DNA from 2 places in the Paenibacillus sp. VTT E-133280 genome. Region 2 is predicted to be linked to the other one. Evidence: predicted binding sites of a transcription regulator. Region 2 holds the regulator's gene; the other holds the start of a gene.

Region 1 (15,270 bases), on a different contig from region 2:
GCGGGAATTGCTTTTGAAGGGGACGACAAATTAACGGATGCTCCGCAAAGCAGTTTTCCAGGCAAACTGACGGCCTTATTGTATAAACGTTTCGAATTTTTTAATGGGGATGCTTCCAAAGGTTTTATTATCATTCCGTGTGAGCTGATTGACCGAAATGGGGATGAGCTTAAGAAGGTTATTTTGAAATATGCTGAACTGTGGAATCTTGGAGACGGCTTTATTGAATGGCTGAATGAAGCCAATACCTTCTGCTGCAGTCTGGTAGACCGCATTGTTCCCGGATATCCAAGAGACAGCATCGCTGAGATTACTGAAGAACTGGGGTATGAGGATAAGATGGTTGTTGTCGGCGAGCAGTTCCATCTTTGGGTAATTGAAGGGCCGCAGTGGATGAAAGAGGAGTTCCCGGCTGAACTAGCAGGTCTTAATGTGCTCGTGGTAGATGATATGACCCCTTACCGGACTCGTAAAGTGAGAATTCTAAACGGAGCGCATACCGCGATGACACCCGTAGCGTATTTGTACGGAATTGATACGGTGGCTGAGGCGATTGAGCACGAAGAGGTTGGGGCGTACGTGAAGTCCTTGATCTATGATGAGATCATCCCGACGCTGGATCTGCCGGTAGAGGAATTGAATTCTTTTGCAGACGCGGTATTAGAAAGGTTCCTGAACCCGTATGTGCAGCATTACTTGATGAGCATCTCTCTGAATTCTATTTCGAAATTTAAGACAAGAGATCTACCTTCGTTGCTGCAATATGTAGAGTCCAAAGGACAATTGCCTGAGAAGCTTGTCTTCTCATTAAGCGCATTAATTGCCTTCTATAAAGGACGCAGAGGGGAAGAAGAGATTCAGCTGGCGGATGATGCAGATATTGTGGAATGGTTCGCCTCCTTATGGGGAGGATGGGATGGCACAGATACTGGGTTACGCGCACTGGCTGTCGAGGTATTAGCGGCGACAAATCGCTGGGGCTGTGACCTGAACGAAGTGGCCGGACTTACGAATAAGGTGACAGAAGGGCTCATTGCGATTGAGAGAACAGGTATGAAGCAAGCGCTGCAAGCGTACGTGAAGAGACCTGCGCACAACTAATACACAGGAGGTGGATGACGACATGATTAAGACTATGAAAGAGGTACTGCAGATTAACGAGGCTGATAACGTGGCAGTTGCACTTAAAGACTATCAAGCAGGCGACACCATTGTGATAGGTTCAAAAGAGATTAAAATTACGGAAGATATTGCTAGAGGTCATAAAATTGCACTAACCAGCATTAGCGAAGGTGAGTATGTATTGAAGTATGGCTATCCCATCGGTCATGCTAAAGCGCCTATCGTGCCGGGCCAGTGGGTGCATACCCATAATACGAAGACAAACCTAACAGGGGTTGAGGAATATACTTTTGAGCAGAAGCTGACACCCAATCCTTTTAAAACAGAAAATTTGACCTTTAAGGGGTATCGTCGTTTTGACGGATCAGTAGGTATTCGTAATGAGCTATGGATCGTCCCTACGGTTGGTTGTGTAAATGGAGTGGCGGAGCAGATCATTAATATTTTCAAGGCAGAGGTTGGGGATATCGCTCCATTTGATAATGTACTCGTGCTTAAACATAACTATGGTTGTTCTCAGCTAGGCGATGACCATGACAATACTCGTACAATACTTGCTAACGCGGTTAAGCATCCAAATGCGGGCGCCGTACTTGTGCTCGGACTAGGTTGTGAGAATAACAATTTGCATATTTTTAAAGACATGCTGGGTAGTTACGATGAGGATCGAGTGCGTTTTCTTGTCTCCCAAGAGGTTGGAAACGAGATTGAAGAAGGCGTAAAGCTGCTGAAGGAACTCTACAATAATGTACAGGGTGATCATCGGGAAGAAGTCTCACTCTCTGAGCTGAAGATTGGTCTGAAGTGTGGAGGCTCGGATGGCCTGTCCGGGATTACTGCGAATCCGCTTCTTGGACGTCTGTCTGACTATATGGCTGCCCAAGGCGGCACAACTGTACTCACTGAAGTACCAGAAATGTTTGGCGCCGAAAAAATTCTGATGGAACGTGCGGCAGATGAAGCTATTTTCCACAAAATTGTTGATCTCATCAATGACTTTAAGCAGTATTTTATGGACTATAAACAGCCGGTATATGAAAATCCTTCACCAGGAAATAAAGCCGGAGGAATTACTACGCTTGAGGATAAATCTCTGGGCTGCACTCAAAAATCCGGTAATTCTACGGTAATGGATGTACTCAAGTACGGAGAGCTTATCACTAACAAAGGCTTAAATCTTCTTAACGCGCCGGGCAATGACCTAGTGGCTTCGTCGGCTCTGGCTGCTGCTGGCTGCCAATTGGTGATCTTTACGACCGGGCGGGGAACGCCTTTTGGAACATTCGTGCCTACGATGAAGGTATCTACCAATACCCCATTGTATGAAGGGAAACGTCACTGGATCGATTTTAATGCAGGGGTGTTGGTTGAAGACGGTTCTCCAGATGAGGTCCTGCGCGACTTCATTAACTACATTGTCAATGTAGCTAGTGGAGAATGGGTGAATAACGAGAAGAACAATTTCCGCGAGATTTCCATTTTCAAAACAGGCGTTACGCTATAATGAATGATTTATAACAGATCAGGCTGTCCCTTATGCTTTTTATGGTAGGGGGCAGTTTTTTATTTTCATACGAATACATAATCCTCTGTTAAAAGAATGACTCTTCTTAATTAGTGATTGCAATCACAATGGCCCCATTCAGCCTGTGCTAATCTGTTGTTGAGAATAGTTCTCACAAAAAGGAGAAGAGTTGCATGGAAAAAGTCCTGCGAATGGATGAGTCTATCTTCGACATTGTATCACGGCATCCAGAGGTCATCGAGATTATGGTGGATCTGGGCTTTAAGGATATCGCCAAGCCGGGCATGCTGCAGACCGCTGGACGTTTCATGACCTTATACAAAGGAATCAAGTTGAAGAAAATAGATCTCGACACTGTGAAGTTAGCCTTTGAACGTCATGGCTTCGAGATTGTGAAATAAAGAGCAAATGATAACCAAACTTCATTAAGGAGTGATCAATAATGAGTGAGCTTATAAATAACCGCGAGGTTGATGCACCGGAGCAGACTCGTCGCCAAGCCATGCTTAAGGAAATTATTAAAGAACTGCATGCAGGCAAAAGCGTTGAAGAGGTTAAGGCACGCTTCGAGGAAGCTGTAGGTGATGTTACTGTTGCAGAAATCTCTGCTATGGAGCATTCGTTAATGACCGAAGAAGGGATTCCGGTATCCGAGGTACAGCGGCTTTGTTCGGTGCATACAGCCATTTTCAAAGGTTCTATTGAGGAAATCCACCGCTCCTCGAAGCCTGAAGAACAACCCGGCCACCCAGTCCACACCTTCAAGCTAGAAAACCGTGAGATTGAAAGACTTGTGAACTTCCGCATGGATCTGCACGCAACAAAGTTTCAGAAGAACGATAGTGAGGAACTGATCTTCAAGCTGCTGGAGGATCTTAGCTTGCTGCTGGATCTAGATAAGCACTACAGTCGAAAAGAAAATCTGTTGTTCCCATACCTCGAAAAATACGGCATTTATGGACCAACCAAGGTCATGTGGGGAGTGGATGATCATATCCGCCGTATGATTAAAGAGGCAAAAGCAGCGCTCAGCAGCTACAGCGGAAATGCAGCAGATATTGGTGCTCAACTTACGGAGATCATCAAGGAAGTTAATGAAATGATTTTTAAGGAAGAAAATATTTTATTGCCTATGTCGCTGGATAAATTGACGGAAGACGAATGGGTCAAAATCGCTCGGGAGAGCGATGAGATCGGATTCTGTCTAACGGCGCCTGAACAGGAGTGGATACCCGAACGTGCCGCAGAGCCGGAAGGTGCAGCATTGCAGGGTGAAGCAGTGGGTGCGGCTCCCCAGGAAGGGTTCATTCGTTTTGAAACAGGGCTGTTATCACTGCATCAGCTCGAAACAGTACTCAATCATCTGCCAGTAGATCTGACATTCATTGATGAGAATGATGTCGTTCGATATTTTTCACACGGGAAGGAACGTATCTTTGCCCGAACTAAGGCAGTTATCGGCCGCACGGTACAGAACTGCCATCCTCCCCAAAGTGTGCATGTGGTAGAGAAGCTTCTGGAGGACTTTAAGGCAGGCATTAAGGACGCTGAAGACTTCTGGATTAACATCAAGGATAAATTCATCTATATCCGTTATTTTGCTGTCCGCGACGATACAGGTCGGTATATGGGCACGCTGGAGTTCACACAGAATATTGCCCCAATTCGTTCACTAGAGGGACAAAAACGCATTTTATCAGAATAGCTGGGTGCTTTGGGTGATTTTCCAGTAATAATATAGGTAGAAGACTCTCTTACTTAGGCGTAAGGGGGTCTTTTTAGAATATAATAGAGTATACTCTTAAAATAAGGAATTCCCGGGTGTGTTGTCTTTCCTTGACCACAGAGGGGGCTTCTATTATAGTTGGTACTTAGGATTAACTATTTTAGTATAAAAAAAGGTGGCTTGTTACATGTCTGAGAATATCTACGTTGGCGTGGATTTGGGTGGAACTGCAATTAAGGTTGGAATCTGCAATGCTGAGGGAACTCTATTGCATACTTATGAGGGACCTACAGGAACTGCAGAAGGTGTCGATACTGTTATCGATAATATCGAGAAGTATGTTCGCCAAATTGTGGAGGATTCCCCGTACTCTTGGGATCAGCTTGCAGGTGTAGGAGCGGGCGTAGCAGGGTTCACAAATATTCGTGAAGGAATCATTATACTTGCGCCTAACATAGGATTTAAAGATGTGCCGATTCGCTCCATTTTGGAAGATCGCTGGAACAAGCCTGTCAAAATAGACAATGATGCGAACGTGGCTGCACTGGGTGAAGCCTGGAGTGGTGCAGGACGCGGGATTGAAAATTGTGTTTGCTATACGCTAGGAACAGGTGTTGGTGGCGGAATTATTATTAACGGAAAGATTTATCAAGGTTTTGCAGGTCTAGCAGGTGAGCTTGGCCATATCACTGTAGTGCCGGATTTGGAAGCCATTCAATGTGGTTGCGGTAATATGGGATGTCTGGAAACCGTTTCCTCCGCTACAGGAATTATTCGTATGGCTAACGATGCAGTAGCTCGTGGTGATCGTACTTCGCTCTCAATGGTAGAGAAGATTGCTGCGAAGGAAGTCTTTGATGCGGCTAAGGCTGGCGATGAAGTAGCGATTCGCATAGTAAACCGTGCAGCATACTACCTGGGTAAATCTATGGCTTCTGTTGCAGCCGTGCTTAACCCTGAGGTCTTCATCATTGGTGGTGGTGTGTCTAAGGCTGGAGATATTCTATTTGATGAAGTTCGTCGTGTGTTTGCTAAGCTCGCACCGGCTCCGCTTCAGACTGGTGTTTCGATTATCCCTGCGGAGCTTGGTAATGATGCAGGTATTGTGGGTGCAGCAGGTCTTCTGCTTCGTTCTTAAAAGATAGGGAGTATTCATATACTAATTTAGGGAGGGGACGCTTTAATGACCGAATTGGACAATACTCCAACGGCTGGAGCCACCCTGATCATTATTACCGGAATGTCAGGTGCGGGTAAGACAATTGCTGTTCAGAGTCTAGAAGACCTAGGGTTCTTCTGTGTCGATAATTTGCCGCCGGTGCTGATCCCTAAGTTTGCAGAACTGATTGAGCAGTCGAAGGGTAAGATCGCCAAGGTAGCGCTTGTGATTGACCTGCGCGGTAGGGAATTCTTCACTGCTTTGTCCGAGTCTCTAGCCTATATCAAAGATGAGTCAACCATTGGCTGTGAAATCTTGTTCTTGGATGCTACGGATTCGGTGCTTGTGCAGCGTTACAAGGAAAGCCGGCGTCATCATCCGCTAGCGCCTAAGGGACTTCCGCTTGATGGTATCAAGCTGGAACGTAAGATGCTTGAGGAATTAAAGAATTCAGCCACATTATGTCTGGATACTAGCAGTATGAAACCAGTGCAGCTCAAGGAGAAGATCGTTTCTCGGTTCTCGCATTTAGGAAAAAGTACACTCTCCGTCAACATTACATCGTTCGGATTTAAGTATGGTATTCCTATTGATGCAGACCTCGTATTCGATGTTCGCTTTTTGCCTAACCCACATTATGTGGATCACCTGCGGCCCAAAACAGGTCAGGACAGCGATGTCTATGACTATGTAATGAAGTGGCCTGAAACACAGGTATTCCTGACCAAACTGCTCGATATGCTTCATTTCTTAATTCCGCAATATCGTAGGGAAGGTAAATCCCAGATTATTATCGGCATTGGCTGTACCGGCGGGAAACACCGTTCAGTAGCCATTTCTGAATATTTGGGCAAAATGCTGGGCGTCAGCGAAACGGAATCCGTAGCTGTTAGTCATCGGGATTCCGAGCGTGATCGGCACTAATGAGAGAAGGGGTCCATAGTGGCTGAAGAACAAAGACAGCGTCCACGTATCGTCGTTATGGGCGGTGGCACGGGACTATCTGTCATGCTTCGCGGCTTAAAAGAAAAGCCGCTAGATATTACAGCTATAGTTACCGTAGCAGATGACGGAGGAAGCTCGGGCATTTTGCGTAGTGAACTGCAAATGCCGCCTCCTGGGGACATCCGCAACGTATTAACAGCTATGGCTGATGTAGAGCCGCTCATGGCGGATATTATGAGATATCGTTTTAACACGGGCGAAGGATTGGCGGGCCATAGTCTTGGTAATTTAATTCTTGCCGCGCTTACAGATATATCTGGCGATTTTGTCACAGCTGTTCGTGAGCTTAGCCGATTATTTGCTGTTCGCGGACGGGTATTACCCGCTGCGGGAGATGCCGTAGTACTGCGTGCAGAAATGTCGGACGGCACGATTATCACGGGGGAATCTAAAATACCGGAAGCAGGCGGGATCATTAAACGGGTTTCATTGGAGCCTGCTGATGTGGAACCGTTGCCTGAAGCGCTTGAAGCGATTCGAAATGCAGATGCAATTCTTTTGGGTCCAGGGAGTCTATATACCAGCATTCTTCCGAACCTACTTGTTCCGAAGCTAGCAGAAGCTGTTGTATCTTCTGATGCAATCAAAATTTTTGTCTGCAATGTAATGACTCAGCCTGGCGAAACGGATAATTATACTGTAAATGACCATCTACAAGCCGTTTATGATCATATTGGAATTCATTTATTTGATTATATTATTGTGAATGACGGTGAAATTCCAGAGCAGGTGCAGTCGAAGTACGCTGAGAAGGGTGCGCGTCCGGTACAGCTCGATAAGGATGTACTAGAAGGCAGTGCATATAAAGTTATAGCGGATAAGCTAGTGTTATTCCGAACTTATTTAAGGCATGATACCGATAAGCTTAGTCATCATATCTATCAGCTTGTGCAAGATTGGATAAACAGAAACCCTAGGGTATAACTTAAAATATAAGAGAGTATAAGTTTACACCTATACTTTATGGTTTATATTTCTCGCTTAAACGCTTACCGTCCTTACAAGGACACCGAAGGCTTTTATGCTTGTATATATGAATGACGTACTTATTTCAGAAAGAGGTGAGACCCTTGTCTTTTGCGGCCCTTACCAAAAAAGAGCTGACGATGGTGGAGAGTGAGCCCTGTTGTGAGAAGGCGGAAATGTCAGCGCTTATCCGTATGAATGGATCTGTGCAGCTTTCAAGCAAAAAGGTGATTCTCGACATTTCGACGGAGAACGCCGCGATTGCAAGGCGGGTATATTCTTTGCTTAAGAAATATTACCAGGTCCATATTGAGCTACTCGTGCGTAAAAAAATGCGTTTGAAGAAAAATAACGTGTATATTGTTAGAATCCCCAGCCGCGTACAGGAGATCTTAAATGATCTCAGAATTGTGTCCGAAGGATTTATTTTTACCGACGGTATTGATAAAGAGATTGTTGGGAATAACTGCTGTAAGCGTGCTTATTTGCGGGGTGCTTTTTTGGCGGGCGGATCGGTTAATAATCCGGAGGGTTCCTCTTACCATTTGGAGATTTCCTCGATGTATGAGGAGCACTGTAAAGCGCTAGTTGATCTGGCTGGTGAATTTCACCTAAACGCACGCTGCATTGAACGTAAAAAAGGGTTCATTCTATACATTAAAGAAGGCGAGAAGATTATCGAATTCTTAAGTCTGATCGGCGCGCATCAAGCGTTGTTCAAATTTGAGGATGTAAGAATTATGCGTGATATGCGTAATTCCGTGAATCGGATCGTGAACTGCGAGACCGCGAATCTCAATAAAACGATAAGTGCCGCGGTGCGGCAGATTGAGAATATCAAATTGCTGCAGCGAGAAGTGGGGCTGGAGAGCTTGCCGGATAAACTGCGGGAAGTTGCAGAAATCCGAATGGCACATCCAGATATCAACCTTAAAGAGGTTGGTGAAATGCTGAAAGGTACGGTTAGTAAGTCCGGAGTAAATCATCGACTTCGTAAGATTGATGAACTGGCGGACAAGGTTCGAGGCGGCTAGTCACTTTTTTTCTAGTGTGGTTTACGTTATAATGATATAATAATATAAAATTAATGTGAAATTTTTGGGGAGAACTCAATTAGGGGGTAAGCGTTTCATGACAAAGCACCCGGTAGTTGTTCGGTTGAAGACAGGGCTACACGCTCGACCGGCAGCATTGTTTGTGCAAGAAGCTAACAAGTTTTCGTCGGAGATTTTCGTGGAAAAAGACGATAAAAAAGTAAACGCCAAAAGTATTATGGGTATTATGAGCCTAGCGATCAGTTCCGGCACGGAGATCTATATCAGCGCGGATGGTGCAGACGCCGATCAAGCTGTAAACGCTTTGACGAGTCTCGTCAGCAAAGAAGAGCTTGAGAACCAATAATCTTTTGACATGACTTTTTATTGCATGACTAAAAAGCCCCTAGGGGCTTTTTTTAATACCAAAAAATAGATTTAAGATGTGCAACATTTACCAGAATGACTCGTCTAGAGGATAATAACAAATCACAAAAGATGAAAGGGGCTGGCAAATATGAAAGGTTTGGTAAAGAAGATTGGTTCAGTGTTGATTGTAGGGAGTTTGTTAATTGGAGGAATTGGTATGAGTGGTGTCTCCCAGGGTCCTACAAAGGCTTACGCAGATGAAGTGCAGAAAAATGTTGTTAGTGTAGTAGGTAAAGGCGAATTGTCCATCAAGCCGGATATTGTATACTTGTCCATCGGAGTAGATACTACGGCGTCAACTGCGCAAGAAGCGCAAAAAACAAATGCTGCTAAAATCCAAAAGATCACTACCCTACTGAAAGGGACTTGGAAAATCGCAGATAAAGATATTCAAAGCACCCAATTCTATGTGCAACCCAACTATAGTTATAGCGAAAAAGAAGGACAGCAAGTAAAAGGATACAACGCGAATCATACGCTGTTAGTGTCTTATAGAGATCTGACTAAGGTTGGTGAATTGCTTGATGCTGCATCTGCAGCAGGGGCAAACAATCTCGGAAATGCACGTTTTTCTGTGGAAGATACTTCTGCCTTTGAAGCTCAGGTGATTGAAAAGGCGATGGCGAACGCAGATGTTAAGGCAGGAGCTATTGCTAAGGCAGCTAAACGTAGCTTAGGCCAAGTGCTCACGGTTAGTCAAAATGATGGCGATATTACTCCAGTATATTTTGAACAAAATCTAAAAATGGATATGGCTGCAGCAGATGCTGGTGCAAGCACATCCGTTCAACCGGGAGTAGTTAAAGTTACAACCCAACTAAGCGTTATGTATGAATTGAAATAGTAGCCTACAAGATGAATACAGAGAGAAGAGGTAATCTTCCGCTTAATAGTGGGGGATGCCTCTTTTTTGTGTAAGCTCTCTGGGATTATGTTTAATTAATTGGAAAGGAGAGGGAAAACAAGATGATGAATATCTCAAAAGAAATCGTACGCAAATGGGGCATAGGTTTGATGTCGGCGGGGTTATTGCTTGGTGGAGGATTACTGCCTAGTGATACGGGTTATGCAGCGTCTGATCAGGCGAAGAGCAAGGCTAATGCTTCAAGTATAGTATTAAAGGCGAACGGGGTGATTTCGCAGCAGACAGGTATTGTGCAGGAAGGGAAGGTCTGGGTCCCAATTACCTTTATGCGTGATGTGCTGGGATTACCTCTCACTTATGATAAAGAAGAAAATGCATACACGATTGGAAAAGGGACGGCTAAAGCCAAGTTAATGCTATCTAGTTTTGGTACTTCTATCTGGGTGAACAACTATTACATTCGGGAATATGAAGGAAAGCTAATAAACAATCGTCTCTATGTTCCATCCGGTCTCTTAAATGATTATTTGGGCTATAAAGTGGATTGGACTCTAGGCTCTAGTAAGCTGAACGTGATGAACAGACCACAGAACGCATTGACAGTAACCACTGAGACCTATGCTAAAGATCGAAAAGAGGCTTTAATCCAGCTTGATTATCCGAAAATTAGTGGACTGAGTCAATCCGCTGCGCAAAAGGCCATAAACGATACCTTGAAAGAAAGTGCCATGAGATTCGCCGCAGGGGCAGAGCAGGATATCTCCAATCGTTCTGGTTCAGAGCCCAAGTATACTTATGATATAGATTATGTAGTGACCTACAATCAGAATGGTGTGATTAGTTTGCTGCTGTCACAGTATAGCGATACGGGCGGGGCTCATGGCATGACCAACCGGGAGGCGTTTACCTTCTCGCTCAAGGATGGCAAACGTCTATTGCTGGGCGATCTTTTTGGTGCTAACCCAAACTACAAAAAAACGTTAAATGCTAAGTTGAACAAGCTGGTAAAAGCGGAGGAAAGTTATTTGGGAGGATTCAACGGATTGAATACGGAAAAGTATTTTTATCTGAAGGATGATCAGGTCGTTCTGTTCTTCCAATTGTATGAATACACAGCTTATGCAGCGGGGTTCCCCGAATACCCCTTTACTTTCAAAGAACTGTTGCCGGAAGGCGGTAGCCCATTTGCTGCTGTAAAATAAATAGAGAATTCGTAACCGCTAGTGCCACCACTGGACATCTCCCCCTTACCAGAATCCCCTCGAATTCATATGCTAAATGGAGTAACTAGTTTATGAACGGGGGAGAGCTATGAGCTATCAATACACTGCAATTGGCGATTCCTTGACGACTGGATTTGGCGCTCTGCCAGGTAACGGTTTTGTACCGGTGTACCGTAGAATGGCGGAAGGGAGACTGCGTTCTAATGTAGCCTCTACGAATTTGGGCGTGAATGGATTGACTACTTCTGAACTGGAACAGCGGCTACGGGGGAGTGCAATGACTCGCGAAGCCATTCGAGCAGCCGATATTATCACGCTATCCATTGGTGGGAATGACTTAATTCATGCTGCAAAGGCCGCAGCTAGACAACCTGGGAATTTATCTAAAGAGCTGGGAAGATCACTGCAGGAATGCAAACAAAATTTCGCTGTCATTATGAGTATTCTCTTCCAATTGAAAGCGGGGGCACGTAGACCTTATATCATTCGAATTGTGGGATTGTATAATCCCTATCCTCAGGTAGTAGGCGCTACAGAGTGGGTGAAGCAGTTTAACCGCTATGCATCGCAATATAGTAGCCGAGTAGTTGGATTTGCTTCTATTTATGGTGAGTTTGCAGGAAATGAGAGAGGCCTTTTATCGTTGGACCACTTACATCCTAATGGCCGAGGCTACCGTGTGATTGCTGAGAAACTCAATGCGCTTGGTTATGGTGGTTTGAATTAATTGAGATTCATTTGTAATGGTGGTCTGAAAAGCAAAGAGGCTGTGCGCTAACCATCAAGTGGATAGTGTACAGCCTCTTTGTGGTGTTTTATAGCTTACACACCGCTAGGCAGTGTTTTCTCGATGACTTTATCAACGATACCGTAAGCTGCCGCGTCTGCAGCAGTCATAAAGTAATCACGATCTGTATCCTTCTCAATACGTTCCAGGGGTTGACCCGTACGTTCTGCAAGAATGCGATTCAGCTTATCGCGCAATTTGAGGATACGGCGAGCACGGATTTCGATATCCGTTGCTTGACCTTGAGCACCACCCAGAGGTTGGTGAATCATGATCTCACTGTTAGGAAGTGCGAAGCGTTTGCCTTTAGCACCAGCGTTAAGCAGGAAAGCTCCCATGGAAGCTGCCATACCGACACAGATGGTGGAAACGTCTGGCTTAATGTACTGCATTGTATCAAAAATAGCCATACCTGCAGTGATGGAACCACCAGGGCTATTCACATAAAGGTGAATGTCCTTCTCAGGATCTTCGGCAGCCAAGAACAGCATTTGTGCGATGATAGAATTGGCTACCACGTCATTAACCTCCGTTCCAAGGAAAATGATGCGGTCCTTCAGCAGGCGGGAATAGATGTCATAAGCGCGCTCACCGCGGTTGCTCTGTTCTACTACCATAGGAATATAACTCACGTGGAAAACCTCCTTGATATTGGTTCTTCAAATGTATTCATTTTTACTCTTGCCGTATTACCCACATGATAAACAAATTCAAACAAAAAGTCAAAGAAAGTCAAACTTATATTCAAAAAAAAGAGCCGACATGCGGCTCTTTGGTTAAGTAGTAGTATAGGCACTACTAAATTATGTACAAAAGTGAAATTAATGGCGCGCCCGCCAAGAATCGAACTTGGATCTCAGGCTTCGGAGGCCTACGTCATATCCATTGGACCACGGGCGCAACAAAAATGATTATAATATAATTCCTGAGCAATTGCAATGAATTTAATAATACAGAGCAGGACACTATCCTTTTTCTTAAAGGTAGACAAGCTTATATTCGTTTTCACTCAGAGATAGAATCTGGATAGTTAATGACAGGTTTTAGGTGCTTTAACTCTTTCCCAATCTTATAAATGTATAAGAAGACAAGCGCTTGAGAATTCTACTCTCGGAAGACTTGCACTTCGAGCAATATTTGGTTAGAATATGAGTGGGACTTAAAAAGTTTACCCGGGACATTTTGAGACCATGAACAAGGGAATAGAGGAAGACGAAGTTGCAGGAGTGAAAGCATGCGTAATTTATTAGATATCCAAAAGCAGCTTCTGCCTGATCTCATGGAAACCCTTAAGAGACGGTACACGATTCTTCATCAGATCATGCTGTCCGATATCATTGGACGCAGAACGCTTGCCGCTTCGCTTGATATGACTGAGCGGGTACTGCGTGCCGAGACGGATCTTCTGAAATCGCAAGGGCTCATTGAGATCGAGAGCGTTGGTATGCGCATTAGCGCTGCTGGGCGCAGACTGCTTGATTTGCTAGAGCCGGTCGTTAAGAGCCTGTTTGGTCTGGATGAGCTGGAAGAGAAAATTCGGGCAACATACGGTCTGGATAAAGTCATTGTGGTGCCGGGTGATTGTGAGTCATCACCATTCACCAAACGTGAGCTTGGCCGCGCAGGTGCAAAAGCGCTGCTCAGTGTCCTCCGTACAGATGATATTGTTGCTGTCACAGGTGGATCAACGCTTGCCGATATGGCTGATCAACTGACACCGCCGTTATCCCTTTCCTATAAGAACGCCTGGTTTGTTCCAGCGCGTGGCGGATTAGGAGAGAGTATGGAGATTCAAGCCAATACGATTGCCTCTACAATGGCAAAACGGGTTGGAGCGAATTACCGGTTGCTGCATGTCCCTGATTTACTTAGTGGGGATGCCTATCAGTCATTAGCACTTGATTCTAATATTGGAGAGATTGTACAAATCATCCGCAGTTCGCGTATTATTGTACATGGGATTGGGGATGCCATTGAAATGACTCGCCGCCGCAAGCTGGATGAGGCTACTGTCTCAGAAATCCAGGGTGAGGGAGCAGTGGCAGAATCCTTTGGATATTATTTTAATGAAGATGGTCAGGTTGTGCATACGATGCTTACGATGGGATTACGTCTAGAAGATATTGTTCGGACGGAAACTGTCATCGGTATTGCCGGAGGCAAGCCAAAGGCCAAAGCTATTCATGCCATGCTGCGTTTCGGGCAGGAGAATATTCTCGTCACGGACGAGGCTGCTGCTGTGGAAATAGGCAAGGAGATTGACAATCAGTTACAGATATCGTCGTAACTTACTAGAACATATATCTTGCATTATACTTAACATTGTTGTCATGACAGGCTTCACGGTCTGTTTTGAATAAATAAAACGAATTCTAGGAGGAACTATTCAATGAGTGTAAAAGTTGGAATTAACGGATTTGGACGTATTGGACGCCTTGCTTTCCGCCGTATTCAAAATGTAGAAGGTATCGAAGTGGTAGCAATCAACGACTTGACTGACGCTAAGATGCTTGCTCATTTGCTTAAATATGATACAACTCAAGGTAAATTCCAAGGTGATGTTGAAGTGCATGACGGCTTCTTCAAAGTCAATGGCAAAGAAGTTAAGGTTCTTGCTAACCGTAACCCTGAAGAATTGCCATGGGGCGACCTAGGCGTTGATATCGTACTTGAGTGCACAGGTTTCTTCACAACTAAAGAAGCAGCTGAAAAACACTTGAAAGGTGGAGCTAAGAAAGTAGTTATCTCCGCTCCAGCTACTGGCGACATGAAAACTGTCGTTTACAACGTTAACGATGACATTCTTGATGGTACTGAGACTGTTATTTCCGGCGCATCTTGCACTACTAACTGCCTAGCTCCAATGGCAAAAGTATTGAACGACAAGTTCGGTATCGTTGAAGGCTTGATGACTACAATTCACGCTTACACTGGCGACCAAAACACTTTGGATGCTCCACATGCTAAAGGTGACTTCAGACGTGCTCGTGCAGCAGCTGAGAACATCATCCCTAACACTACTGGTGCTGCTAAAGCAATCGGTCTGGTTATTCCAGAACTTAAAGGTAAATTGGATGGTGCAGCTCAACGTGTTCCAGTTGCAACTGGTTCCCTGACTGAGCTTGTAACTGTTCTTGATAAGAGCGTTACTGTTGAAGAAATCAACGCAGCTATGAAAGCAGCTTCCGATCCAGACACTTATGGTTACACTGAAGATGAAATCGTATCTTCCGACATCAAAGGTATGACTTTCGGATCCCTGTTCGATGCTACACAAACTAAAGTATTGACTGTTGGCGACAAACAACTGGTTAAAACGGTTGCTTGGTATGACAATGAAATGTCCTACACTGCACAATTGGTTCGTACTTTGGAGAAATTCGCTAAAATCGCTAAGTAATTGACTTGATATAAGCAACATCTATAGAG
Region 2 (15,270 bases):
ATACAATCGATTCGCTGTTAGTTATAACGGGACACTTAAGCGCGATTTGGACTGGTGGGAGAACTCTGTTCTAGAAGATGAAGGAAAGAGTGCAGTATTTTACTCCAAGAGTGGTGAACCAGAGGGATATGTGCTGTATAAGATAGAGAACAGAGAACTGGTCATTGATGAATTTGTTTTTTTGAATGAACAAGCTCGGCAGGGGCTGTGGACATTTCTTGCGAACCATGATTCGATGGTGACCGGTGCATCCTTAAAGCTGGTGCCTTCGGATGACATGTTACCCTTCTTGCTGCCAGATCCACGTATAGAACAAGAGAATTATCCTTATTTTATGGGGCGGATTGTTAATGTCAAGTCATTCATTGAAACATACGCCTTCAGAGGAAACAGTAGTCAAAAGAAGCAGCTTATATATATCGAAGATAAGTATGCACCTTGGAATGATGGATTGTGGGCATGGAACATCTCTAATGAGGGATCGGCTACTTTGACACGAGTGGAAGGGGAACGGGCGGAAGCAGACTTAAACTGTGATATAGGCACATTGACGGCCTTGATGCTTGGATACAAACGACCAACAGAGATGGCTCGTTATGGAAGTGTCTCTGGCCACGCAGCAGCAGTGGAATGGTTTGAAGAAATTATTCCACAAGCACAGACAGCTTTATTTGATCATTTTTAAAATATAAGAAAGCATAAGTTCAACGCTATACATTATCGTTATATTTCTCGCATAAACGCTTATCGTCCTAATAAGGACAACGAAGACGTTTATTCTTGACAAAAATTAGGCTCTCCCCTTCGAAAGAAGTTGGGAGAGTTCTTTATTTCCGAATACATTCGCTGAAAAAAGTGAAAAATAAGAGAATCCACTTGGAATTAGCACAGAATATGTTATAATATTAAAAAGTCAAAGAAAGTCAAAGTCAACGAAGCTTAATGACAGCGATCCGATCCTTTGAACGCGTGGGATTATCCACAAATGTTTAAGTTCAATTAAAGACCATTGTCATTATGAATGCAAGTTGCAATCGGTATTATAAAGATTCAAGCACTGGAGGATGAGTGATGCGCAATATCTCTGATATTATCGAACAATATCTGAAGAATATTTTGCATGAAAGTCCCGAAGGTACGGTGGAAATCCAGCGAAATGACCTGGCGGACCAGTTCTCATGCGTACCGTCACAGATCAATTATGTCATCAGTACACGCTTTACTCTGGAAAAAGGTTATGTGGTGGAAAGTAAGCGGGGTGGCGGGGGATATATTCGTATTCAACGTTTTGAATTACCACCAAACGTGGCACTGCATGCCCATTTAAACCATACTATAGGTGGCGGGATTGATCAGAACGCTGCTGAAGGGCTGATTTATCAGCTGGAGGAAGCTGGTTTTCTAAGTAAGCGTGAAGCGTGCCTTATGCGCGCTGCTGTTTCTCGGGAATGCCTAACGGTTAAGATTCCATACCGGGATGAGATTCGTGCCAAGATTATGAAGGCGATGTTAATCTCTTTGTTAGGCAAATAATTGTCAACCATAAGGGAGGGGCTTTCGCTTATGCAATGCCAGGAATGTGGCGTCAAGCCGGCAACACTCCACTTCACTAAGATCGTGAATGGAGAGAAGACAGAGTTTCATATCTGCGAGAGCTGTGCACGGGAGAAGGGTGAACTCATTCCCGGAACGGCTGGAGGATTCTCTATCCACAGTCTGCTCTCAGGTCTGCTTGATCTTGAAGGTGCCGGCAAGGAGAAGTCGGCTGCAACGAAGACTACGCAGAGTCTGCAGTGTGAGAATTGTGGGATGACGTACTCCCAGTTTAGCAAATTAGGCCGTTTTGGCTGTAGCTCCTGTTATGAGTATTTTAACAGTGCACTGGACCCGCTTTTTAAGCGAGTGCATGGCAGTACTTCACATGTAGGTAAGATTCCGAAACGTGCAGGAGCTCAGATTGTATTTAGACGCCAAATTGATGAACTCAAGCAGGAATTACAGCAAAGTATTACACAAGAGGAATTCGAGAAAGCAGCGGAGCTGCGAGATCAGATTCGTAAACTTGAAAAAGAAATAGCACAAGAGTAAAGTCTTTGATATATAGGGGGGATATGACATGTCAAGTCTCCGATTTACTGAACAAGCGCTTAGTGATTGGATGCGTTCTGGAGGTAGTCACTCCGAGATTGTAATTAGCAGTCGTATGCGTATTGCCCGTAATCTAGAGCATCTTCCGTTCCCAATGCTGGCTTCCTTAGAGCAATCGGAAGAAGTGTTAGAGCTACTGGCTCCTGTGTTTCATGAGGAAGCAGCTGCAGATTTCGGATCTTTTCAACTCCTAAAGCTTGATGAAGTGAATGAACTGGACAAAAAGGTACTGGTTGAGAAGCATCTAATCAGTCCTAACTTGGCTAATGATTCGCGCAGTGCGGCTGTCTTATTAAATGAAGATGAGTCGGTCAGCATCATGATTAACGAAGAGGACCATCTGCGAATCCAATGTCTGTTTCCTGGTCTTCAGGTCAGAGAAGCATGGGAACGTGCGACGGCGATTGATGATATATTCGAGGCAGCTGTCAATTACGCTTTTGATGATAAAAGGGGATATTTGACTAGTTGCCCCACCAATGTGGGTACTGGGCTTCGTGCCTCGGTAATGCTGCATCTGCCAGCGCTTGTAATGACTCATCAGATCAACCGCATATTGTCTGCAGTGAACCAAGTGGGATTGACTGTAAGAGGAATTTACGGTGAGGGTAGCGAAGCAGTAGGGAACATCTTTCAAATTTCTAATCAGATCACTCTCGGTCAAACGGAAAGTGAAATTATAGAGAACCTTCACAGTGTAGTTACCCAGATTATAGAGCATGAGCGAAATGCACGTGAACGGTTGCTTGTTGATTCCGCGTTGAGAATAACAGACCGAGTGAAGCGTTCTTACGGAATCTTATGTTATGCAGCTCTTATGGAGCTTAAAGAATCTGCTCAACGCCTGTCTGATGTGAGACTTGGAGTTGACCTTGGCATTCTGGAAGGCCTTTCGATTTCAGTGCTTAATGAACTTAACGTTAAGACACAGCCAGGATTTCTGCAGAAGATGTTCGGCGATGAGCTGAACGCCACTGAACGAGATATGTATCGGGCAAAACTGCTCCGAGAGACATTGGGAACACAACATTAATATAGATATTTACTATTCATGGAGGTGCAGGAGATATGATGTTTGGAAGATTTACGGAACGCGCACAAAAAGTGCTAGCGCTGGCGCAGGAAGAAGCTGTTCGTTTAGGACACAACAATATTGGTACAGAACATATTTTGCTCGGACTTATTCGTGAAGGAGACGGCATTGCTGCTAAGGCATTAATAGCTTTAGGGCTAGGTCTTGAAAAAATCCAGGACGAAGTGGAGACATTGATTGGCAGAGGTCAAGAACAGCCTACGAACATTGCTTATACTCCTCGCGCTAAAAAAGTGATTGAGCTGTCGATGGACGAAGCCCGCAAATTGGGTCATACGTATGTTGGCACTGAGCATATTTTGCTTGGACTTATCCGTGAAGGGGAAGGTGTCGCGGCTCGTGTGCTTAATAACCTCGGCATCAGCTTGAACAAAGCTCGTCAACAAGTGCTTCAGCTCCTGGGAAGCAGCGAGGCTGCCTCTAGTCATAGCGGGACTCCGGCTAACGTCAGCACACCGACCCTAGATGGTCTTGCGCGCGATTTGACCGCTTATGCTAAGGAAGGCAATCTAGACCCAGTTATCGGCCGTAGTAAGGAAATTGAACGTGTTATTCAGGTACTGAGTCGCCGGACTAAGAATAACCCGGTACTGATCGGTGAACCTGGTGTTGGTAAAACAGCTATCGCTGAAGGACTTGCACAAAAGATTATCAATAATGAAATCCCAGAAACACTTCGCGACAAACGCGTCATGACGCTCGACATGGGCTCAGTAGTGGCTGGAACAAAATATCGCGGTGAGTTTGAAGACCGCCTCAAGAAAATTATGGATGAGATTCGCCAAGCAGGTAATATCGTGCTCTTTATCGATGAGCTTCATACGCTAATCGGTGCTGGTGGCGCGGAAGGTGCGATTGACGCATCTAACATTCTGAAACCGGCGTTAGCCCGTGGAGAACTTCAGTGCATTGGTGCGACTACGCTTGACGAATATCGTAAATATATTGAAAAAGATGCAGCACTCGAGCGACGTTTCCAACCGATCACGGTGGATCAGCCGTCTCCTGAGGAAGCGGTCCAAATTCTTTTCGGACTTCGCGACCGTTATGAAGCGCATCACCGTGTGAAGATTACGGATGAAGCTATTGTGGAAGCAGTGAAGTTGTCCGACCGTTACATCCCGGACCGTTTCTTGCCAGATAAAGCGATTGACCTTATCGATGAAGCAGGATCTAAAGTAAGGCTTCATTCTTACACCATCCCGCCAAATCTGAAGGAACTTGAAATGCGCTTGGATGATATCCGCAAGGAGAAGGATTCCGCAGTGCAGAGTCAAGAGTTTGAAAAAGCGGCGGCCTTGCGTGATACAGAGCAAAAAATCCGTGAAGAACTCGATACGACAAAGAATCAATGGAAAGAAAAACAGGGTCGCACGGATTCAGAGGTTACACCTGAAGACATTGCACAGGTTGTAGCTAGCTGGACGGGTATACCTGTAAGCAAGCTGAAGGAAGAGGAGACCGACCGTCTACTTAACATGGAGGCTTTACTGCATGAACGAGTGATCGGTCAGGACGAAGCTGTTAAGGCAGTTAGCCGGGCACTGCGCCGTGCGCGTGCGGGTCTTAAAGATCCGAAACGCCCAATGGGTTCCTTTATCTTCCTCGGTCCTACAGGTGTAGGTAAAACTGAGTTGGCTCGTGCATTGGCTGAAGCCATGTTCGGCGATGAGAATGCGGTCATCCGTATTGATATGTCGGAATACATGGAGAAGCACTCCACGTCCCGCTTAGTCGGAGCTCCTCCTGGATATGTTGGCTATGAAGAAGGCGGCCAATTAACCGAGAAGGTACGCCGTAAACCTTATTCTGTAGTGCTGCTTGATGAAATTGAAAAAGCGCACCCAGAAGTATTCAACATTTTGCTGCAAGTACTTGAAGATGGTCGATTAACTGACTCTAAAGGACGGGTAGTCGATTTCCGTAATACATTAATTATTCTGACTTCTAACGTAGGCGCACAAGCGATCAAGAAGAATTCGACACTTGGATTCACAGCTGTGCAAGATGCTGGAGCAGAATACGGTAATATGAAGGGCAAGGTTATGGAAGAGCTGAAGAAGAGCTTCCGTCCAGAGTTCTTGAACCGGATTGACGAAATCATCGTCTTCCACTCCCTTGATGAGAAGCATATTGCTGAAATCGTTACGTTGATGTCTGATGAGCTGCGCAAGCGACTGCGTGAATATGATGTTGATTTCGTACTCACGGATGCGGCGAAGGCTTTCCTGGCTAAGGAAGGCTACGACCCAGCCTTTGGTGCACGTCCATTGCGTCGTGCGATTCAGAAGCATATTGAAGACCGTCTTTCCGAGGAATTGCTCCGAGGAAATATCCAAAAGGGTGATTCGCTCAACATTGATGAAGTTGGCGGAGAACTTGTAGTGAATAAAGTGGATGCTCCTGTAGCGCCATTGCTTGAAAAAGAAGTAGAATCCGAATAAAAAAATGGAATAAAAAAAGCTTCCGCTCCTCAGTTTATAGAGGGGCGGAAGCTTTTTTAATATAAATTTATCACTTAAAAATATACATTTAGTACAAATTCCGAATGACCTTTCGTTAAAGGGGCAGAAATGGTAAACTTTCATTAGAAGAAAATATCCGCAATTTAAAAGTTCGGAACCGTAAGGAGAACAAATGGCTAAACCAAAAACTAAATTTTTCTGCACCGACTGTGGATACGAATCACCAAAATGGTTCGGAAAATGTCCCGGGTGCCAAGCTTGGAACTCCATGGTGGAGGAAACAGAAAGCGTAGTCAAAACACAGGGAATGAATGCCCCTATTTTTCATAGTAAAGAAAAGGCACAATCGATCATAAGTATAGAAAGTGACAAGGAACCGCGCATACTGACAGGTATAGGTGAGCTTAACCGTGTTCTCGGTGGGGGGATCGTGCCAGGATCGCTGGTACTAGTAGGGGGAGACCCAGGAATCGGTAAATCTACGCTCTTATTACAGACGTCGCATGCTCTGACAACTCAGGGATTGCGAGTACTGTACATTTCGGGCGAAGAATCGGTAAGGCAAACTAAGCTGCGTGCGGATCGCCTCGGGGCGTTGTCAGCTGAGCTATATGTACTATGTGAGACGAATATGGAAAGCATAGAAGAAGCGATTGAACAAATTCAGCCGCAATTTCTTGTTATCGATTCGATTCAGACTGTATTTATGCCAGAAGTAACTAGTGCGCCAGGCAGTGTGACCCAGGTTCGGGAATGTACGACAAGATTTATGCGTATCGCTAAGATTCGGGGAATTGCTACAGTTCTCGTTGGGCATGTCACTAAGGAAGGCGCTATTGCAGGCCCACGGATGCTTGAACATATGGTGGATTGTGTGCTGTATTTTGAGGGAGAGCGGCATCATACGTATAGACTCCTGCGGGCTGTAAAGAACCGCTTCGGTTCAACGAATGAAATCGGCATTTTCGAAATGGGTGAAGTGGGTCTAACCGAAGTAGAAAATCCATCAGAGCTCTTTTTGTCGGAGCGTCCACTCGGCGTAGCCGGATCTACAGTTGTGGCCAGTATGGAAGGGACTAGACCGGTGCTTGTTGAGCTTCAGGCTCTTGTCGCTGCCACTCATTTCCCCTCCCCTCGCCGGATGTGCACAGGTATGGATCACCAGCGGATGGCACTCATTATCGCTGTACTGGAGAAGCGGATGGGCATGTTCCTGCAAAATCAGGATGCTTACCTTAATGTAGCTGGAGGAGTAAAGCTGGATGAACCGGCAATTGATTTAGCAGTAGCTATTAGTATCGCTTCCAGCTTTCGTGATATTTCAACAAAACCTTACGATGTTTTCTTCGGTGAAGTAGGACTTACAGGTGAAGTAAGAGGTGTTTCGCGCGCGGAAATGCGTGTGAAGGAGGCCGCGAAGCTAGGCTTCCGGCGGGTGATCATGCCAGAGAAAAGTTTGAAAGGCTGGAAGCACCCGCAAGATATCCAGATTATTGGCGTCAGTACCGTAGCAGATGCACTATCGGTCGCGTTAGATTAGGGGGCACAGGGATTATGAAAGAATATAACCAATTAGAGAATATGAATGATCTGCTCAGACTGGCGGCACCGGGGACACCCTTTCGGGAAGGTCTTGAGAATGTGCTGCGCGCTAAGACGGGAGCACTAATCGTCGTTGGATATAGTCCTGAGGTGATGGAGGTAGTGGATGGGGGATTCTCCATTAACTGCGATTTTTCGCCCAATTATTTATATGAGCTTGCCAAAATGGACGGTGCCATTATTCTTAGTGAGGATTTGAAACGCATTTTGTATGCAAATACACAGCTAATTCCGGATTCGTCCATCTCTTCCATCGAGACAGGCATTCGTCACCGGACCGCCGAGCGCGTAGCGAAGCAAACAGGTAAACTGGTGGTTTCTATTTCACAGCGCCGCAATATCATTACCCTGTATCAAGGTTCCATTCGGTATGCGTTAAAAGAAATCGGAGCTATCTTGGCTAAAGCTAATCAAGCGATTCAGACCCTCGAAAAGTACAAAGCGGTTCTTACACAAGGACTGACGAATTTGTCTGCTTCGGAGTATGAGGGAATCGTAACCGTGGCCGAAGTGGTCGGAGTGATTCAGCGGGTAGAGATGGTTTTACGCATAAAAATGGAGATTAAACGATATATAAATGAACTAGGCAACGAAGGGCGCTTAATCAGCATGCAGATGGAAGAACTGGTTGGAAATACAGAGGAAGAAGCATGGCTCCTATACAGAGACTATGCTAAGGAAGAGCAAGAAGATAAAATTCGTGAAATTATTGCCGGTCTCAAACGTATTAGTGATGATGACCTAATGGATGACAACCATATTGCTCGATTGTTGGGCTACTCTTCTACGGCAATTTCTTCTGAAGAGGTGGTTACTCCGCGTGGATATCGCCTGCTTAATAAGATTCCGCGGCTTCCAAATGTGATCATTCATAATCTGGTGGAGCGGTTTGAAATGCTGCCTAATTTGATGTCTGCAAGCATAGCTGAACTGGATGAAGTGGACGGAATTGGGGAGGTGCGGGCTCGTAATATTCAGGATGGGCTCAAACGTTTACAGAAGCAAGTTCTTATTGACAGGCAAATGTAAATAACATACAATCACGTAATATTGGAGCTGTTTAAGGCCAATGTGAGAAAATTGAGGTGAAGAAATGATACAAAAATCAATTCCGAGTCTTTTTACCATAGGTAACTTGATGCTCGGAATGTTTGGTATCATGATGGCTTTTGACGGTAAAGTTAGCATGGCCGCTATCATGGTTATTATTGCTATGCTGTTAGACGGATTAGATGGCCGAGTTGCTCGTGCACTTAAATGTGAGAGTGAATTTGGTAAGGAACTGGACTCTTTGTCTGATGTCGTTTCTTTTGGAGTAGCACCTGCTGTTATTATGTACGTCTCAAGCCTGCATGATTTAAATTCTGCATTAGCCTGGACAGTAACTGCAATTTTCCCGGTGTTTGGTGCATTGCGCCTAGCTCGCTTTAATGTTCATCCAGGAGTTCCTGGTTATTTCATCGGATTGCCAATTCCTGCTGCTGGTGGTGTACTTGCCACATTAGCTCTTTTTAATAAAGATGTTTCCGCTCCATTTATGATCGTGGCTACATTGCTTTTATCATATTTGATGGTCAGCACTGTTAAATATCCTAATTTTAAGAAGGTTGGATTACCTAAAAAAGTGGTTGTCGGAGCGCCAGTAGTCATTGTTGTTGCGGTGGCTGTTGCTGTTGTGTTCCCTGAACAAATTGCTAAGCTAATCTTCGTCTTACTTGGGATTTACGCGTTATATGGTTTTAAACAAAACATTGATCGATTGACAGCCAGACGCCGTCACCGTCGTAGAAGACGTTCTGAAGATAAAGTGTATCACTCGAAGAACGGTTAAGGCAGTCTTGTAGTAAGGTTGAACTAATATAATTATAGCTAGAGGCTTTGTCGTCCTTAGGGGATGGCAAAGCCTTTTTGCAATTCCAGCGCTATCCCAAGTTTATCGTCTTGAAAATTGGAACATACTGGTGAGGTATTGATCATTTAAGGATGAATAAAAAGGAGGTGCGTTAGGTTATGTGGAAAAAAGTGATATTGTCTTTTGCTTTAATATGTGGTGCTTGGTCTGGTTTTTCGCTATACCATGCGCTTGAAAGAGGATTCCCTAAGGGGATGGAAAAGCTGAGTGAAAGTTTACCTGTAGAGGGAAGCATTTTGTTTACGGTGCTGGGTGCCATTATTTTTTTGTTTGCGGGGTCTTTATGCGCGGAATGGGGAGGTTCAAAACTGCGGGAGGCGGTTCTGTACTGTTCGCGTATACCAATGAATGAATTAGCTGCAGGTGCAGCTGGGCTTACAGGGGGGCTTTTGCTATCTCTTCTGTTATATCCTGCAATGATTTGGCTTGGAAAAGCTGGGCAGTTGCTGCAGGTACCCGTTACGTTAGCTTTTGGATATATGGGGCTGCGGATCGGTCTGGAGAAAAAAGAGGAACTAGCTGCACTTTGGACAACTGGACGCTGGGGGCAAGCGGCTGAGCCGGAAGGTCGTGGGCTGGAGGAACATAAAATCCTCGATACAAGCGTTATTATTGATGGTCGGATCGCTGATATTTGCAAAACCGGATTTATTGAAGGAACGATTGTCATACCGGAATTTGTGCTTGAGGAACTCCAGCATATCGCAGATTCTTCGGATCTACTGAAACGGAATCGCGGACGGCGGGGACTTGATATTCTCAATAAAATCCAAAAAGAGCTCGATGTGAAGGTGTTAATCTACGAGGGAGATTTTGAAGAAATCTCTGAGGTGGATAGTAAGCTGGTGAAGTTAGCGAAGGTACTGCGAGGTAAAGTAGTTACTAATGACTTCAACTTGAATAAGGTTTGCGAATTACAGGGAGTCTCAGTCCTGAATATTAATGATCTTGCGAATGCCGTGAAGCCCGTAGTGTTGCCTGGTGAGGAAATCGTAGTTCAGGTCATTAAGGATGGTAAAGAGCATGGACAAGGGGTAGCCTATTTAGACGATGGAACAATGATCGTTGTGGAAGGCGGACGGGAATACATCGGAACCACGATGGAGGTTCTCGTCACGAGTGTGCTTCAAACTTCAGCTGGACGGATGATATTTGCGAAGCCAAAGCTGCTGGAAAAAGCACAATAGGCGTAGATAAAGTGCACGGCAAATGTCCTATGGGTTGGAAATGCCCGCCAAACACGTTATGATGGGAATATACGTGAAAGACAGGAGCCTGAGTAATGTCAAACAGTGTGGGCGTCGTCATTGTGGCGGCAGGCAGAGGAACGCGAATGGGGACTGTAGAGAGCAAGCAATATCTGTTACTACAGGGTAAACCAGTAATCGTTCATACGCTGGAAGTATTTCAGCAGCATGACTTGATTTCCGAAATCGTGCTCGTAACCGGTAAGGAAGATATTGATCGTTGCCGGGAATGGATACAGCTCTATAAGCTGGACAAGGTTAAGGCTATAGTGGCTGGTGGATCTGAGCGTCAGCATTCCGTACATAAAGGATTGTTGAAACTTACGACACAGTGGGTAATGGTACATGATGGTGTTCGTCCGTTTGTGCAGCCGAATGAAATTGAGGCATGTTACGAGCGAGCGAAGCAGATCGGCGCTTCAGTTCTTGCTGTACCCGTCAAAGATACGATCAAACAGGTAGATAACGAAGGTAGAGTACTGTCTACGCCGGATCGGCGAAGTCTGTGGGCGATTCAAACCCCGCAGACTTTTCGTCTTTCTGAATTGCTGGATGCCTATGCGGCCGCGGAGCGGGATGGATTTCTAGGTACTGATGATTCCAGCTTGGCAGAGCGTGCTAGTATTCCGGTTTCTGTGGTAGAGGGAAGCTACAGAAATATTAAGATTACGACGCCAGATGATTTGGATTTTGCAGAATTCACAGAAAGAAACAGGGGAGAGGGACAATCATGATCGCTGTAGGACAAGGATTTGATGTACATCAACTGGTTGAGGGAAGGCCTTGTATTATTGGAGGCGTTACGATTCCTTATGAAAAAGGATTAGTAGGACATTCCGATGCTGATGTGCTGCTGCACGCAGTAAGTGACGCGATTCTAGGCGCACTAGGGCTTGGTGATATTGGCAGACATTTTCCGGACACAGATCCAGCGTTTAAGGACGCGGATAGCTTGAAATTATTAGAACAAGTGTGGGCACTTGCTAGCGAGCGAGGGTATAAGCTTGGGAATATCGATTCAACGATTATTGCCCAAAAACCAAAGATGGCGCCGTACATTCCACAAATGACGGAGATTATCGCTCGTGCGCTTCACGCGGACCCGTCCAAGGTGAACGTTAAAGCTACGACTACTGAACAGCTTGGTTTTGCCGGTCGTGGCGAAGGAATTGCCGCACAATCTATTGTCTGTCTACTCCAAGATGTGATATCATCTTGAGATGGTCTAAGTAGCAAATCTAAGTTTTAACCATATGAAGCGGAGGGAATATAATGACGGATCAAGTCCGGGTGCGTTATGCACCGAGCCCTACGGGACATTTACATATAGGTAACGCCAGAACGGCGCTGTTTAACTATCTGTTCGCCCGTAATCAAGGCGGTAAGTTCATCATCAGAATTGAAGATACAGACGTGAAGCGCAATGTCGCAGGCGGCGAAGAGAGCCAGCTTAAGTATTTGAAATGGCTAGGCATGGATTGGGATGAGAGTGTTGATGTTGGCGGAGAGTACGGACCTTACCGCCAGACTGAACGTCTTGACCTATATCGTGTATATTGGCAGGATTTGCTGGATAAAGGTTTGGCTTACCGCTGCTACTGCACAGAGGAAGAACTGGAAGCAGAACGTGAAGAACAGACTGCACGTGGAGAAACCCCTCGATATTCCGGCAAACACCGTGATTTGACGGAAGAACAACGCCTTGCCTTTGAAGCTGAGGGACGAGTAGCTAGCATTCGCTTCCGTGTACCAGAAGATCGTACGTACACGTTCGATGATATCGTAAAAGGTACTATTTCTTTTGATACGAAAGAAATGGGTGATTTTGTTATCGTGAAGAAGGACGGAATTCCGACCTATAACTTTGCGGTAGCTGTTGATGATTATTTGATGGCTATCACCCATGTACTACGTGGGGAAGATCATATTTCCAACACACCACGTCAGCTTATGATCTATGAGGCTCTTGGTTGGAACCCCCCAATATTTGGTCATATGACACTGATTGTCGGTGACAACCATAAGAAACTTAGCAAGCGGGATCAATCTGTAATTACATTTATTGAGCAATATGATGAATTGGGTTACTTGCCTGAGGCTTTGGTTAACTTCATTTCTCTACTGGGCTGGTCGCCAGAGGGAGAAGAGGAGATCTTCAGTAAAGAAGAACTTATTTCTATTTTTGATGCGGACCGTTTGTCCAAAAGTCCGGCTGTATTCGATAAGCACAAGCTGGCGCATCTAAATAATCACTATATTAAGCATGCTGATCCTAAACGGATCTCGGCATTAGCGATTCCACATCTGCAAAAAGCGGGAAAAATACCGGCTGAGCTGAATGATGAGCAGCAGGCATGGGCAGAAAGCCTTGTAGCACTGTATCAAGAGCAGATGACCTCTGCCTCCGATATCGTAGAGCTATCTGAACTATTCTTCCGCAGCCATTTGGAGTTAGAAACAGAAGCGGCGCAGGTTCTGGCGGAAAGCCAAGTGCCTGAAGTTTTGTCTGCTTTTCTAGCTAAGGTTGAAGCTTGTCAGGATTTCAGCGCTAGTAATATGGCTGTACTGATCAAGGAAGTGCAGAAAGAAACAGGGCACAAAGGCAAAGCGCTCTTTATGCCGATACGTGTGGCTTTAACCGGACAAACGCACGGACGTGATCTTAATATAACGATTGCTTTGCTCGGCCAAAACCGTGTCATCGAACGTTTGAAATCACAAATTAAAGGAGCTTAAGGTAGTATTACTTATCATTAAGCCTCTTGTCAGTCCCTTAGCTTTTACGCTAAGATAGAACCATATGATAATAGCTGTGATCAGGAGAAGTACGTCCATAAAGGCAATTGCCAGAGAGAATAACCGAGAAAGGGATACCCTTTCGGGCTGGGAGTTATTCATTTGTCCGGGGCAGAACATGCGCCTGTGAGCTGCACGGTTGAACGATCCTAAAGGCTCGTTAGATCGCGCCGGGTACATCGCCGTTAATGATGCCAAGTGGAACGAAGGAACTCTGCCGATGGTAACAACAGCAGTCTGTTTGATTCGTTCAAGCAGAGTGGAACCGCGGTTAAACGTCTCTGCAGCTTTATGCTGCAGGGGCTTTTTTTGTTTCGGGGTATCTTTTCTAATATAACAAACCAAGCAAACACCCACAGCATATGTATGATAAGAATGATGGATTGGAGACAATACCTTCCTTGTGTACCTGTAAACAGGAGATGGGGGAGTCAAGAAGAGAGGAACCGTGATGTTTAAGCATATTAAGTCGGACATTCGGGCGGTATTTGATAACGATCCCGCAGCCCGCAGCTGGTTCGAGGTTGTCTTCACATATGCAGGGTTGCACGCCATTTGGGGTCACCGGATTGCCCATTCTTTTTTCAAACGCCGCTGGTATACAATGGCCCGTATGGTCTCACAGTTTAGTAGATTTATGACCGGTGTTGAAATCCATCCCGGAGCTGTCATCGGAAATAGGCTGTTTATCGACCATGGTATGGGGATTGTTATTGGAGAAACCTGTGAAATCGGTGATGATGTTATTATCTATCAAGGGGTTACACTCGGGGGGACAGGGAAAGAAAAAGGTAAGCGCCATCCCACAGTTGGCAACAATGTAGTTATTGGTTCTGGTGCGAAGGTATTAGGATCGTTTCGTATCGGTGACAATTCAAATATAGGTTCGAATGCGGTTGTACTGCGTGAAGTCCCAAATAATAGTACGGTAGTAGGAAATCCGGGCCGTGTAGTAAAACGTAACGGTGAACGTGTATCCGATCGCTTGGATCATACCAAGATGCCAGACCCGCTTGTAGATTCACTTCGATTTCTGCAAAAAGAGATCGAAGAGATCAGAGAGAAGCTTGGCGGAGAAGATAAGCAAAAGACCGCGCAGCGGCTAGTCGAAACTCAGCAGTACATTGGTGATTACGAAATTTAAGCATATCCGGTACTTAAGGAATCGGGACAAAAGAAAGGGTTGGAATAGGATGGCTTTACAAATTTACAACACAATGACACGCAGTAAGGAGCAGTTTGTGCCTCAAGAGTCGGGCAAGGTGAAAATGTATGTATGTGGTCCAACCGTTTACGGATATATGCATATCGGAAATGCTAGGCCTATTATTGTCTTTGATATGGTCCGGAATTATTTGGAGCAACTCGGCAATGAGGTACGGTATGTTACGAACTTCACAGATGTAGATGATAAACTGATACGCAAAGCAGAAGAAATGAACACTTCCGTAGCAGAGGTTGCTGAGATTTTCATTAATGCTTATCGTGAGGATCTTGAAGGGCTTGGAGTAAAGCCGGCAACATTGAATCCGCGGGTAACAGAAAGCATGGAGCTGATCATTGAATTCATTAAAGAGCTTGAGGAAAAAGGGTATGCCTACGAGAGTGGTGGCGATGTATACTACCGCACTTCCAAATTTGAAGACTACGGTAAACTGTCCCGTCAGAATCTGGATGAATTACAGTTTGGTATTCGCGTGGAGGTAGACTCACGGAAAGAGAAACCTGAGGACTTTGTGCTGTGGAAAGCAGCAAAACCAGGTGAAGTGTACTGGCAGAGCCCATGGGGAAATGGACGCCCTGGCTGGCATATTGAATGCTCGGCCATGGCAAGAGAGTTCTTGGGGGATACGATGGACATCCACGGGGGTGGACAAGATTTGCAGTTCCCGCATCATGAATGCGAATGCGCTCAGACAGAAGCTCTGACGGGTAAGCCACTCTCTAATTACTGGATGCACAATGGATTTATCAACATCGGTGATGAAAAAATGTCGAAATCATTGG

The links. The regulator CtsR, encoded in region 2, represses protease genes until heat stress. The targets are predictions, from matches to a motif close to ATGGTCAATAAAGGTCAAACA.
Region 1: the regulator CtsR is predicted to act here: its motif matches at 12,560-12,580, upstream of clpP (ATP-dependent Clp endopeptidase proteolytic subunit ClpP).

Annotation. Positions count from the first base shown of each region.
Region 1 covers NZ_NFUX01000061.1:26,253-41,522, forward strand. Annotated here, with positions in the region: gene CA600_RS22975 (tagaturonate reductase) at 1-1,101, shown strand, start outside; gene CA600_RS22980 (UxaA family hydrolase) at 1,136-2,626, shown strand; gene CA600_RS22985 (DUF1858 domain-containing protein) at 2,821-3,048, shown strand; gene CA600_RS22990 (DUF438 domain-containing protein) at 3,090-4,352, shown strand; gene CA600_RS22995 (ROK family glucokinase) at 4,561-5,511, shown strand; gene rapZ (RNase adapter RapZ) at 5,557-6,456, shown strand; gene CA600_RS23005 (gluconeogenesis factor YvcK family protein) at 6,514-7,461, shown strand; gene whiA (DNA-binding protein WhiA) at 7,608-8,537, shown strand; gene CA600_RS23015 (HPr family phosphocarrier protein) at 8,635-8,904, shown strand; gene CA600_RS23020 (SIMPL domain-containing protein) at 9,055-9,810, shown strand; gene CA600_RS23025 (PdaC/SigV domain-containing protein) at 9,933-11,033, shown strand; gene CA600_RS23030 (GDSL-type esterase/lipase family protein) at 11,143-11,781, shown strand; gene clpP (ATP-dependent Clp endopeptidase proteolytic subunit ClpP) at 11,877-12,473, opposite strand; tRNA gene CA600_RS23040 (tRNA-Arg) at 12,667-12,741, opposite strand; gene CA600_RS23045 (sugar-binding transcriptional regulator) at 13,076-14,128, shown strand; gene gap (type I glyceraldehyde-3-phosphate dehydrogenase) at 14,231-15,241, shown strand.
Region 2 covers NZ_NFUX01000042.1:918-16,187, forward strand. Annotated here, with positions in the region: gene CA600_RS17975 (GNAT family N-acetyltransferase) at 1-685, shown strand, start outside; gene CA600_RS17980 (CtsR family transcriptional regulator) at 1,072-1,533, shown strand; gene CA600_RS17985 (UvrB/UvrC motif-containing protein) at 1,564-2,088, shown strand; gene CA600_RS17990 (protein arginine kinase) at 2,117-3,181, shown strand; gene clpC (ATP-dependent protease ATP-binding subunit ClpC) at 3,217-5,685, shown strand; gene radA (DNA repair protein RadA) at 5,879-7,246, shown strand; gene disA (DNA integrity scanning diadenylate cyclase DisA) at 7,261-8,337, shown strand; gene pssA (CDP-diacylglycerol--serine O-phosphatidyltransferase) at 8,402-9,139, shown strand; gene CA600_RS18015 (PIN/TRAM domain-containing protein) at 9,319-10,407, shown strand; gene ispD (2-C-methyl-D-erythritol 4-phosphate cytidylyltransferase) at 10,503-11,201, shown strand; gene ispF (2-C-methyl-D-erythritol 2,4-cyclodiphosphate synthase) at 11,198-11,686, shown strand; gene gltX (glutamate--tRNA ligase) at 11,740-13,203, shown strand; gene cysE (serine O-acetyltransferase) at 13,715-14,407, shown strand; gene cysS (cysteine--tRNA ligase) at 14,457-15,270, shown strand, end outside.